2 regions of the Neobacillus solisequens genome follow, and region 2 is predicted to be linked to the other one. Evidence: riboswitches for the same ligand, from Rfam matches in the RefSeq annotation. Region 2 holds a riboswitch; the other holds the start of a gene.
What was found. Region 2 has a riboswitch for thiamine pyrophosphate ahead of tenA (thiaminase II). Riboswitches for the same ligand answer to the same signal wherever they lie in the genome.
Positions count from the first base shown of each region.

Region 1: another riboswitch for thiamine pyrophosphate. It lies ahead of thiM (hydroxyethylthiazole kinase); the one in region 2 lies ahead of tenA (thiaminase II).

Region 1 covers NZ_JBKFGJ010000002.1:503,592-509,937, reverse strand. The annotation lists gene ACI3K6_RS02985 (ABC transporter ATP-binding protein) at 1-390, opposite strand, end outside; gene tenA (thiaminase II) at 365-1,036, opposite strand; gene thiW (energy coupling factor transporter S component ThiW) at 1,038-1,547, opposite strand; gene thiE (thiamine phosphate synthase) at 1,544-2,194, opposite strand; gene thiD (bifunctional hydroxymethylpyrimidine kinase/phosphomethylpyrimidine kinase) at 2,191-3,003, opposite strand; gene thiM (hydroxyethylthiazole kinase) at 3,016-3,828, opposite strand; TPP riboswitch at 3,910-4,018, opposite strand; gene galU (UTP--glucose-1-phosphate uridylyltransferase GalU) at 4,369-5,268, opposite strand; gene ACI3K6_RS02950 (HipA family kinase) at 5,377-6,165, opposite strand; gene ACI3K6_RS02945 (glycosyltransferase family 4 protein) at 6,162-6,346, opposite strand, start outside.
Region 2 covers NZ_JBKFGJ010000006.1:307,752-314,097, forward strand. The annotation lists gene ACI3K6_RS09030 (amino acid ABC transporter ATP-binding protein) at 1-31, shown strand, start outside; gene ACI3K6_RS09035 (OsmC family protein) at 67-492, shown strand; gene ACI3K6_RS09040 (energy-coupling factor transporter transmembrane component T family protein) at 923-1,660, opposite strand; gene ACI3K6_RS09045 (ABC transporter ATP-binding protein) at 1,657-3,234, opposite strand; gene ACI3K6_RS09050 (ECF transporter S component) at 3,212-3,808, opposite strand; gene tenA (thiaminase II) at 3,805-4,491, opposite strand; TPP riboswitch at 4,603-4,704, opposite strand; gene ACI3K6_RS09060 (zinc ribbon domain-containing protein YjdM) at 4,932-5,267, opposite strand; gene ACI3K6_RS09065 (Fic family protein) at 5,384-5,638, opposite strand; gene ACI3K6_RS09070 (TetR-like C-terminal domain-containing protein) at 5,737-5,874, opposite strand.

The DNA.
Region 1 (6,346 bases), on a different contig from region 2:
ATATCGGTCCAGTCCAAACCGGGCTAACCATAATCGAATCTCTTCTAGGTTCAACTTTTCCTTCTTAACCTCTAAGGGAAGTGAAACATTTTCAAGGACCGTCTTCCATGGTAATAGTAAATCCTGTTGAGGCATATACCCCACTTCGCCTAACAGTTTTGTTTTGTTGTCAGTTAACACTATTTCTCCGGAATCCGGTTTTATTAAACCAGCAATCAATTTAAAAAGTGTGCTTTTTCCCGACCCGCTCTTGCCAATGATCGATACAAATTCGCCCTCTTTTACCTCAAGAGAGACATCGCGAAAAATGGAATTACGTTCATCAATGGAATAGGACAAATTGGTGATGGAGAGAGTTGATGCTTCAAACAGGCCAATCACCACCATCATAAACCATATCCCAGAACATATATTCAAACCGGGCAGTTGTTAGGAAATGTTCCTCTAAAACCGCTAAGTCCCGTTCTGATTTTCCCTCAGCCAATGTATCAAGCATGTCGATAAGCCATGTTGTCAAAGCGTCAAATTCAATGGAGCTATACATCGTAATCCAATCTCCGTATAATAGATGATTGCTAGAACCTGGATATTTAACTGCTAGCATACTGCTAATTTCCCGATAGCTCCACATACAAGGTAATAATGCGGCGATGATCTCCTCTAATGACCCTGTTTGAGCCACATTCAACATATATCTGGTATAGGCTAAATTGATCGGAGTTGGCTTCGTTTCCTCAAGTTCTTTACAAGTGATCCCAAACTTGGATGCATAACTCCTATGTAGCTCCATTTCCGCGTTTAAGGTTTCATGCAGCAATTTTGCAAAAGCCTTCATCATATTCACATCTTTTGCCTTCACCGATCCCAAAGCAAATAATTTTGAATAGTCGATTAAAAACACGTAATCCTGCTTCATATAATGAACGAACACTTCAACCGGTAGTTCTCCTGTTCCTAATCCGGTAACAAAGGGATGCTGATGAGTTTTCTCCCATATTTCCCGTACTTTTTCATACAAGGTCTCGGAAAATTTCACCCTAGTCCCTCCCTATTTCGATTTTGTTTGATGGGATTGCATTCTTTTTCAAAAAAATGGAGAGGATGACTAATCCTAGCAACGCACCTGCAAATGAACTAAAGATAAATAAAGGAATAAACCCAAATAGGGTCGCTTTCTGTCCCAGGATCAGCGTGGCAATTGGGTAAGAAAGCATCGCTCCGAAAATTCCCGTTCCGATTACCTCACCAATAAAGGCGAAATAGATTTTTCTAGTTTTATAGAATAAAAGGGAAGCCAGCAGTGCTCCCACCATACTTCCTGGAAAGGCAAAGATCGACCCGGTCCCCATTAGATTTCTGATAAGTGAAACACAAAAGGCTTGGGCGACAGCGTAATAGGGTCCTAGTAAAACAGCTGACAAGACATTTAAAAAATGCTGGACTGGGAATACTTTTGTAAAACCAATCGGAATGGCTACAAGATTGCTAGAAATAGTCCCAATGGCAATCATCATGGCTGTAAGTGTGATCTTATAGGTTTTATTCATGGCGTTACAACTCCAAAAACTTTATTTTTCAAATCCATAGCAGCTTTATACGGTGATGAAGCTTGACTAATCCCAGAAATCACAGACACACCATCCGCACCAGCTTCCATTACGATATGTGCATTTTCTATTGTAATCCCGCCAATTCCAACAATTGGTGTCGTAAATCCCATCAAACGCAGCTCCTGGATTACAGTTGTACCACGTGCGGGTTTGGCATCTTCCTTGGTTGTAGTAGGAAAAATCGGACCCACTCCAAAATAATCTGCCCCATCTTTTAGTGCTGCTTCTGCCTCTTCCAACGAGTGCACAGAAACACCTAAAATTTTGTCGCCCATCTTTTCTCTTACTGTTCTTACATCCTCGTCGTCTTGCCCGATGTGAACACCATCTGCATTCAATGCTACTGCGAGATCGATATCATCATTGACAATAAACGGTACCTGATTCTGTTTACATATCTCCTGCAGTTGCTTTGCTAAGTTATATTTTTTCAACCCAGTTAGTGCTCCGTCCCCTTTTTCGCGGAATTGAAAAAGGGTAATCCCCCCTTGGATTGCTTCTTGGAGTACCTTTTGGGGGTCCTCTTGGCAGTTAGTGCTTCCCATTATGAAATAAACCTTTAGTGCATCGCCTAAATTTTTCATTGTGTGGTAAACTCCTTTCTTTTTCGATATGCCCAGTGATTGGTCGGACCATGGCCTTGACCAATTGAGATCCCGTTTTCGATTGCTGCTTGTATAAAATTTTTGGCGACGACTACCGCCTCATGAACGGTTTTCCCTTTTGCCAGCTCCGCTGTTATGGCCGCTGCGAATGTACATCCAGTACCATGTGTGTTTTTTGTTGGGATTCGTTTGCTCGTTAAGGTAATAAATTTTTCGCCATCAAATAATAGATCTGAAGATTCAGTTGAACCTTCATCGTGTCCACCTTTAATGACCACAAAGGTCACTCCCATATCAAATAAACGTTTTGCAGCTTCTTGTTTATCCTTTTGGGTAAGAATCTTCATATCTGTTAAAACCTCTGCCTCTGGGATGTTCGGAGTAATTACCTTTGCTAAGGGTATTAAATGTTTTTTCATTGCAAAAACGGCTTCATTTAGTAATAGAGACGCCCCCCCTTTAGCGATCATGACCGGGTCGATTACCAGATTCCCCCATTTATAGATTTTCAGATTTTCCGCTACAGTCTCTATAATTTCCGCATTGAACAGCATTCCGGTTTTTATGGCATCCGTCCCCATGTCATCACCAATGGCTTTTATTTGTTTTTCTACCGCCTCTGCCGACATGGGGTAAACACCATGAACACCCAACGTATTCTGCGCCGTAACCGCTGTAACAGCAGACATTCCAAACACCTGTAATTCCTGAAAAGTCTTGAGATCCGCTTGAATTCCTGCCCCGCCACCACTGTCGGAGCCCGCAATTGTTAGTGCTTTTTTCATCATTTCCGTCCCCTTTTACATTTTTCTAAAGGAAGCCAATTGATGTAGGTCTTCTTCTGAAATTAGTGACAGTTGATTTAAAAATTCGATCTGGAAACTACCTGGACCCCACTCCACTGTTTTATGTGCTGCTTTTTCAGCAGCAACGCCATAAAAGGTGAGGGCAGAGATAGTAGCTTTTATCAAATCATGTTCCACCCCTGCAAACGCCCCAATTACCGAGGTTAATAAGCAGCCGGTTCCTGTCACCTTTGTTAAAATCGGATGACCGTTTGAGATGAGATAAGTTGCGTTACAATCTGATACGACATCTTCTTTACCGGTAATCACGACGGTACAGGCTAATTTCTTAGCAGCTTTTTGGGCCAGCTCTACCACATTTCCTCCTGTATTTCCTGCATCTACCCCTTTAATTTCCCATTTTTCACCGACAACATTGGCGATTTCTGCAGCATTTCCTCTGATAATGCTCACTTTCACTTCACTTAGGATTTTGTGTGCTGTTTTTGTGCGATATGGAGTAGCACCAGCACCAACAGGATCAAAAATAACAGGAACCCCTTGTTCATTTGCCGCTTTTCCGGCGATCAACATGGCCTCAACTACAGGTTCAGATAATGTTCCAATATTTAATACGAGTGAATTGGCTATTTTGGCCATATCAGCGACTTCTTCAGGCGCATAAGCCATGACCGGTGATGCCCCCATTGCCAACAGACCGTTTGCTGTAAAATTTGTGACAACCACATTTGTGATATTATGTACCAGCGGATTCCTTTCTCTAACCTTCTGTAATGTTTCGACTAAGAATATTTTCTCCATGTCCATCTCTCCTTTTCTTTGTAAACATAAAAAAACCAGATCCATTATTGGACCTGGTTTGAGGTTAAACGAACGTGAAACAGCTTTGTTTCGCATTAGCTACTTTCCTACGCTGGTATTACCCAGATCAGGTCCAAAGGGTTAAAAACCTCGCAGTTTTCTCTCAGCCCGATACAGGGCACCCCTAGTAGATTGGTATTTATTAAACTTTTATTATCATAACCATATTCATCTATGTTGTAAAGAAATAAACTCAGGGAGCTACAAAAATATAGCAGTAATTAGCTTACATAACATTATTATAATCCATTAAGTAGAATGCTTGATTTTAACTTAAAAAGCCTCTCCACCAACCGACAAATCCCATCCAGAAATGTCTAATCCTGCGCTTTCCCGAGCAATAAATTACTGCATAGAAATTCATCCCCTAACCAAAAAATCAACCAAATAACAAAAAAAGAAAACAAACCATACCCCTAATCATGATTTGTTCTCCTACTATTGGTAATCCCTTACATTTTGTCCTCCCCATATGGACAAATCACTCTATTTTGTACTTTTGTGGTGCCTGTCACCAATTTCCAATATATTCCTCAAGTGTTCAAGAACGGAAGCTTGGGTGTCGGGTCTTTGGAGGGCGATGTCGATTGTTGCTTTGATGTAGCCGATTTTGTCGCCGATATCGTATCTGTTTCCTTCAAATTTGTAGGCGAGGATGCCTTGGGTTTGGTTGAGTTGGTTGATGGCTTCGGTTAGTTGGAGTTCGTTGTCTTGTCCGATTGGGAAGTGTTCGAGGATTTGGAAGATTTCCGGGCGTAGGATGTAGCGACCCATGATAGCTAGGTTGGAAGGGGCGACATCTGGGTTTGGTTTTTCGACGAATTCGTCAACATAGCATAGTGATTCGTTTAACATTTGCCCTTTTGGTTTGATGATGCCATATTTATTTACATCTTGATCCGGAACGTCTTGGATGGCGACAACTGAACTGTTGTAGTATTCAAAAATATCCACTAGCTGTTTTAAGCAAGGTGTTTTTGATTGAACGATGTCATCTCCCAGCATTACGGCAAACGGCTCGTCTCCTATTAAATTTTTTGCACAAAGGATCGCATGCCCTAGTCCTAAAGGTTCTTTTTGTCGGACATAATAGATTTTAACGAGTTCAGTTATTTTTTGAACCTCCGCTAATGCCTCGAATTTATTCTTTCTTAACAACGTATCTTCCAGCTCAAATGATTTATCAAAATGATCCTCTATCGACCGCTTTCCCCTTCCGGTAATCATGATGATTTCCTCAATTCCCGAAGCAACGGCTTCTTCAACAATATATTGAATGGTTGGCTTATCGACTATTGGCAGCATTTCTTTGGGCTGGGCTTTCGTTGCAGGTAAAAAGCGGGTCCCGAGGCCGGCAGCTGGAATAATGGCCTTTCGGATTTTCATGTTTAGCCTCCTTCCGTATTTCAACTTTTTTGTTTATATGCAATCGTACAACTATGGCCAAAGAGAGTAACCCTACTATACGTGTGTCTAAAAAAACTCCCTCCCCAATCAAGTTCGGGAGCCATTCATGTTTGATTGGATCGGCCGATAGACTTTTTTAATAAATCCATTCATCAGCTTTGGAAGAATTTTATAACGTCTAGTTAATAAAGTGGTAACGATTTCTTTTCTTTCTGTTTTTGAAACATTCCAATCATCAGGGATAAGTGATACAATTTCCTCGATTAATAAAATGGGAATCGATTGTATCACCTCCATTTCTTTAAAAAATTGCCCCTCATCCGTGATAAATTGCGCCATTAATTGGTGTGTCGCACTTTTCAAAATCCCTACGGGGAGCAACTCGGAATCTGGATGCTGCCAGTTATAAGAGGCAAATATCTCCGCATGATCAATCGCCCAAAGTTGATACGAATTAGGAGTGTCTTCCCGCAAAAGAATGTTCTTACGGGTCCGATCTCGATTACATAGCCAGTAATCAAATAAAATAATCCCTGCAAGTGTTTGTGGATTTACAATCGATGAAACGGTGGAAACTTGATGCCCGTCATAACATCCCGGGATATAAACAGAGGCAAATTGATGCTGAGTAAGATGCATTTCTGCCAGTTCAGGAATGCTAACTGAAAATTCTTCCGGAATTTCAACAATGGTAGCAAAGGGAATCGGTAATCCTAAGAACCTTCCCAAGCAATAAGCGACCCATTCATTTGGCAGTGAACGGTCAAATCCTGGCTGAAAGTATTTCACCACATAATCTTTACCATCACTAAATGTAATCAGGTGAGCGTTTGATTTCCCTTCTAGTTTTTTCACATAAGAAATAGGCTGAATCATTCATTACTCACCTCACCGTCAATATGGGCATGTTCATTCACAATACTTTTTAGCAATTTAACATATTGATCGGCCACAAGCTGAATCTTAAAGGTTTCCTCTACATGCTTCCTCGCTGTCACAGACATTCGTCCATGTAAATGGGGGTCGTCAAGAATTTGATAAATCTGTTTCACTGCAT
Region 2 (6,346 bases):
GCGAGCAAAAAGATTTCTAAAATTACAATAATCATAGTAAAGAATCATAGTAAAGGTAGGATGAATATGATTGTACGTACAAAGTGGAATGGGCAGCGCGCCTTTACAGCTGTAGGGGATTCTGGATTTAAAATTAACATGGACGCAACGGAGGCCTATGGCGGAGAAGGAAATGGAATGACCCCTACTGAAATGCTTTTAGCTTCCGTTGCAGGATGTATTGGCATTGACGTCACCATGATATTACGCCACTACCTGCCTTCCATTCAAAACCTCGAGATCATAACTGACGGAACGAGAAAAGAAAAAGAGCCAAAAGGTTTCACCTCGATCCTCATAACATTTATCATTGATGGTGACATTGACAGCAAACGAATTTGGAGAGCAATTGACCTTGGGAAGGAAAAATATTGCGCTGTGTCTGATTCATTAAAGGCCGACATTGCCTTTCAACTAGTATTAAATGGTGAAGAACAAAAAAGAAACGAATAGATTTTTTGCAGTGATTGCCTTTTAGTGTCACTACTTAATGTTATATTTTTCAATTCAACAAAACCGATGCATTAGCCTCTTAACTGAGTAATATTTTATAAGCCGAAGTATACAAGTCTTTTTCAATACTCTATATAATTCGGCTTATTTTCTTTCCTATACAAAAGACCTTTTTTTTTACACACATTAATTAACTATCCCAAATGAAGAACAATTCCTCGCTATTTAATTGAGCTTTACCAATCCAAGGTTATCAACAGTATTTAATCATAGTACTATTACGGAATAATATTAAAAACTGGAACCGAATGTCATCTATCTCATAAATTCAACAAGCCAAAGATATACAGATTTTTTTATCTTATTATTTTTGGCTTGTTTTACTTAAAAAAACTCATTTAGATCATTCAACTTCATCAAAACTATTGTTTCATTTAATAAAAATGGAAATTCCTATTACAACAATTAATAAAGATAGTAAATAGGCTACGTCTTTTGTGACTACTCTAGCGGTTTGATAATAAGTTCTATCCCTTGCCCCCGTAAATCCACGCACTTCCATTGCAATAGCAATTCGTTCTGACTTTCTTATACCTTGAGTGAACAGTGGTAATGAGTACCTCATAAACGCTTTCCAACTTTTTTTTTGCTTATAACCTCTCACTTTATGTGCGATTTTCATTTGGTTGAATTCAGTTTGGAATAGCGGGATAAAACGAAACCCTGCTAATAGCCCATAAGCCCATTTAGGAGATAGTTTGCATTGATGAATGAAACTCATAATAAGTAAAGTCAAGTCTGTTGTTGAGGTAAACAACAATCCATACGTTACAAACCCTAACATCCTTATTGCAATGGTTAAGCCATGATTCATACTTTCCGCTGTAATATGAAACCAGGCCCATTTCCAAATGGTTTCTTCCCCTTCTCCAAAAGCCGCCATCATCCAAAACACAAGAATAAAAAATCCCAAGTACGGTAATAGACTTTTTAGAAGGTACCTAATTCTCCACCCCCCTAAAAAAATTCCAATGAATACCCCAAGTACCCATATCCCAAATGTCACTTTTGGATTTGTTATGGTCATTAACAGAAACATGACTAACAAATGAGAGAGTAATTTCATAGAAGGATTTAGGGAGGCGAGGAAAGAATCGTTGGATTTCATACAAAAAGCCGCTCCCTTCTTGCATACATTAACTGGTATTGAAGCGGCGGAATAATATCCGTTTCCTGTATGATTTCCTGATTAGAAAATAACCCGTATGGTGTCCCTTGATAGGCAACTCTTCCTTTATTCAAGAGAATGACTTGATTAGAACAAGTATCAACTAAATCCATATCGTGCGTTACCATTACAATGGTTGTTCCCTGTTCCTGTCTCTTCTTTAACTGCTTAATAAGTTCCTTAGTAGTTTTTTCATCCTGACCGAACGTTGGTTCATCAAGCAATAATAAAGGTTGATCAAACAATAACATGGTCGCTACACTTAACCGCCGTTTTTGCCCCAAGCTTAAGGTAAAAGGGTGGGCATTCTGAAAAGATTCCAACCCAAACTCCTGTAAAAGTCCAATGGTTTTGGCATGAATCTCCTCTTCTTGCCAATTTCTTTGTCTGCCGCCAAAAGCAATTTCCTCAAATACTGTATCTGTTATAAATTGAAGCTCTGGATTTTGAAAGACATAACCTGCCTTTTCATATAATTCCTGGTCAGACCATTTTTTAAGTTCCATATTTTGAAAAAGGATTTTCCCACTTTTTATTGGCTCTAACCGTATTAAACTTTTTAAGAAAGTGGTTTTTCCACCTCCATTTGCCCCGATGATAGAGACCCAATCACCTTTATGGATATCTATACTAATATCCTTCACGATCGCCTTTTTTTCATAACCAATTTCAACATTTTTAGTTGTGATCAAATGATCTTCAACCACTCTTTCTTGAGGCTTACGTTGCAACATTTCTGACAGCTTGATAGATAGTGGGTGCGAGGCACTTTCCACAACATCTATCCACTTGTAAGGGAATAGTTTAGGCCGCCAAACACCTGCTTCTGTCATTTCATGATGATAATGTAGCAGAATTTCTTCTGGCTTCCCATCCGCTATGATGCTTCCTCGCTCATTCATCAGAATGACCCGATCCATCCATTCGATGCAGCCGTCAAGAACATGTTCAACAAATACCATTGTTTGGTTGGTCATTTGTGATAGTTGTTTCAATAATTCAAATATATCCATTCTTCCAACTGGGTCTAATTGGGCTGTCGGTTCATCAAAAAACAATACTTCGGGTTCTAATGCTAATAAACAGGCTAATGCCAATCTTTGTTTCATCCCCCCTGAGAGTGTTTCAATGGGTGTTTTCCTATCAACCTTTAATCCTACTTGATCCATTACATCCAAAATGATTGGGTCCATTTGACTCCGGGGAATAGATTTATTTTCGAGACTAAAAGCAATTTCTTCATCAACACGAAGCATACAAAATTGAGTGTCCGGATCTTGAATCATAACACCTGCCTGACTCCTAAGAAACACTTCACCATTTACTTCTGCCTCAACATGCTCAGGAATAATCCCTGCAAGAGCAGAAATCAATGTAGATTTTCCACTCCCACTAGGGCCTAATATTAATACTTTTTCTCCTTTATTAATGGATAACGTCATATCATTAAGGATCTTTTCAGAACGATTGTAGAAGCGAATAGAAAGATTCCTACATCCCAGAAATTTTCCCATGAATGTCATCCTTTTTTCTTTTTTCTTTCATCAAGGCATATTGTTCTAAAACACCTGTCCTAGCCAGTGCATCCACTATGACCTTTGCTAACCAACCACCCAGAATGATTCCGCTGATCACATGTATTCCTAACGTTGTAAAAAATACGCCTGTGGTGTAGAATCCAAATCCATTAGCCAATATGTTATACCCCATCCCGACAATTGCTGCTAGAGCACCAGATAGCATTAACGTAACGAGGTCGTAGCGCTTGTATCTAAATAGGGCAAAAGCAATTTCAGACCCAATCCCTTGAAACACTCCTACTAACAAGGCTGAAAGACCAAAATGACTTCCCGTTAATAACTCAACAGCTGCTGCTGCAACCTCGGCAATAAAAGCGGCACCTGGTTTACGAATAATATAGGCCACTACTGGACTAGCAATCACCCAAATCCCAAACATAAAACCGGCACCGACAGGTCCTACTAAAGCAGAAATCGGGATCCAAAGAGTCGACCATCCTAAGTAAATAACTCCGCAGGCAACTGATAAAATAACTGTTAGCACGACTTCTTTCATCTTCCAATTCATCTTTTTACTGCCTCCATTTTTACTGGCCACTCCTCAAGTTTATAGGCCATATCCCAAAACATATATTCAAGCTGACAACTAATTAAGAAATGTTCTTTCATCTTTGCTTTTTCTTTCTCCGTTGCTTCCAAAGCCCATTCATCTATTCGTTCACAAAATTTGGTTGTAATAGAATCTGTCCGATTACCATAAAACTGAATCCATTCATAATAGGGATGAGAGCAATCCGGGTTAATTTCACTTAATAATCTCTTTCCAATTTCCCAATAAGTCCATGGACATGGCAATAAAACAGACAAGATTTCCCCTAATGTACCTTCATGAGCAATGGTCAGCATATGACGTATGTAATGAAGTGCAGATGGAGTTAGTGGAAATCCTTGCAGTTCCTCATATTGAACACCCGCTACCTGACAAAAGTTATGGTGTGGATGGATTTCGCTGTTTAATATAAATGAGATTTGCTTATTAAACATCTCCATATCTTCACGTTTCTCACATTTTGCTATGGCCATTCCATAGATTCTGATAAAGGAATTCAAGTATTCAAAATCCTGTTTGACATAATGAATAAGCTGTTCCTTTCTTAAATCACCATTGGCAATACCTTGCACAAAAGGATGTTCAAAAATTGCTTCAAAGATTGGATTTGCCTCTTTTCTCAATTCCGCTGAAAAACTCATAAATGTTTCCCCCTTTTGGTTATATTGGGAAGACTTTAAATGGAGCGATTCACTGTTAAAAAACAAAAAACCGCTCCAAAAATGGAGCGGCAGAATAATTGTAAATATACCCGTGCACGGTCTCCACTTTCCTACGCTAGTATGAACTAGATCAGGTTCAAAGGGTCCAGAGCAACTCTGTCTCAGCCAAAAATGGCTCCCCTAGTGGGTCTTCCTATAAAATTAATATTTACATTACACCGGCCTTACAATAAAGTCAATCAAATGATTCATTTATGATTCTTAAGTATCAAAAATAATCCAACCATTTTATGAGTAATAGTACTTTACTAATGGAAAACAAAAAACCTCATTTACTTATGATACAGTTTAATGAGGTTTCACTCCCTAAGAGAAAATATAATAAAAAGTTCTTTGGCTCAATTACATTAAAATCCTATTTATATTTTTTTTACAAACTCTGATTTTAATTTCATTGCACCAAACCCATCAATTTTACAATCAATATCATGATCCCCATCAACCAAACGAATATTTTTTACTTTAGTACCTTGTTTTATTACGGATGAACTTCCTTTTACTTTAAGGTCTTTAATGACTGTAATCGTGTCCCCATCGTTCAAAACATTCCCATTTGCATCTTTGAACGTCCTCTGATCCTCGCCCGTTTCGTGATTTAACGTCCACTCATAACCACAATTGGGGCATACTAACATTATCCCATCCTCATACGTATATTCAGAATTACATTTCGGGCAATTAGGCAAATTACTCATCGTTTTCAAATTCTCCTTGTGAAATTGGTATCCTTTAATACTACCTTTTTTTCTAATAAAAACAAATGCATTTTGAAATCCTCACTTTACTTATGGTACGGTTCACGGTAACATATCTAAATGGGGTTTTGTACTGCACTTAAAAAGATCCAATGAAGATTTAACTTCCTTCGCAAACAGCTAAATAAAGTCCTCATATTCCTCTGTCGTATGTGCTTTATTAATGCATTGTAATAAACTAATCGAATTTCAACTTTAATAATAATTGGTGGATAACAAGACTTAAATTCAAGATTTAAAAGCAGTCTCGAAGTTCGTCCATTACCATCGATAAAAGGATGAATGCCAACAAAAATTGCATCTAATATCACACCACGTTTAATTAGATGTAATTTTTTTGCTCCTCTATCATACCGATCATCAAAGCAACCATTTGCTGCTGAATTTTATATGGTGGAGGTGGGTATTGTTATTTCTTTTGAATAAAAGAAATTATATCAATATATAATGCTGTCATTTCTTGAGGGGTCTTATCTAAACCATTTTGAACCCATTGTTCAATTAATCCTAAAAAAGCAGACGTGATAAATGATAAAAAGTATTCCATTGGGATCTTTTACCGGAAAGATGAATCATCCTTCCATGATGAAAGAATCTATTAAAACTATATCCGAAATAAAAAAACTTTCAATTGATCACGTTTATCATCATGTTTTTTATAAAACTAAATCATACTTTTCTATTTAATGAAGAAGAAATACTGTTGTCTCTTTTTTATATATCAAAAATTAAGAGAGTACCAAAACACTGGAGAAGGATTTGCAGAGTGCCCATCGAACCATTGAATGACATTTCCTCGAATCGATAAGTCGAAGAGATTGCTAAAACAATCACTTTGGTCTAAGTCATCATCTTGTAGTTTCTATCCTCTCCATATTCTGAATCTAAAATCTCTAGTATACCGCAAATTGTATCTTTTACCTCTTTTGAAATTCCTTTTAGTTTATTTTTTTCACTTTGATATGCTATTTGTAACATTTTATTAAAAATCAAAGCTCTTACCCATGTACAACTACATG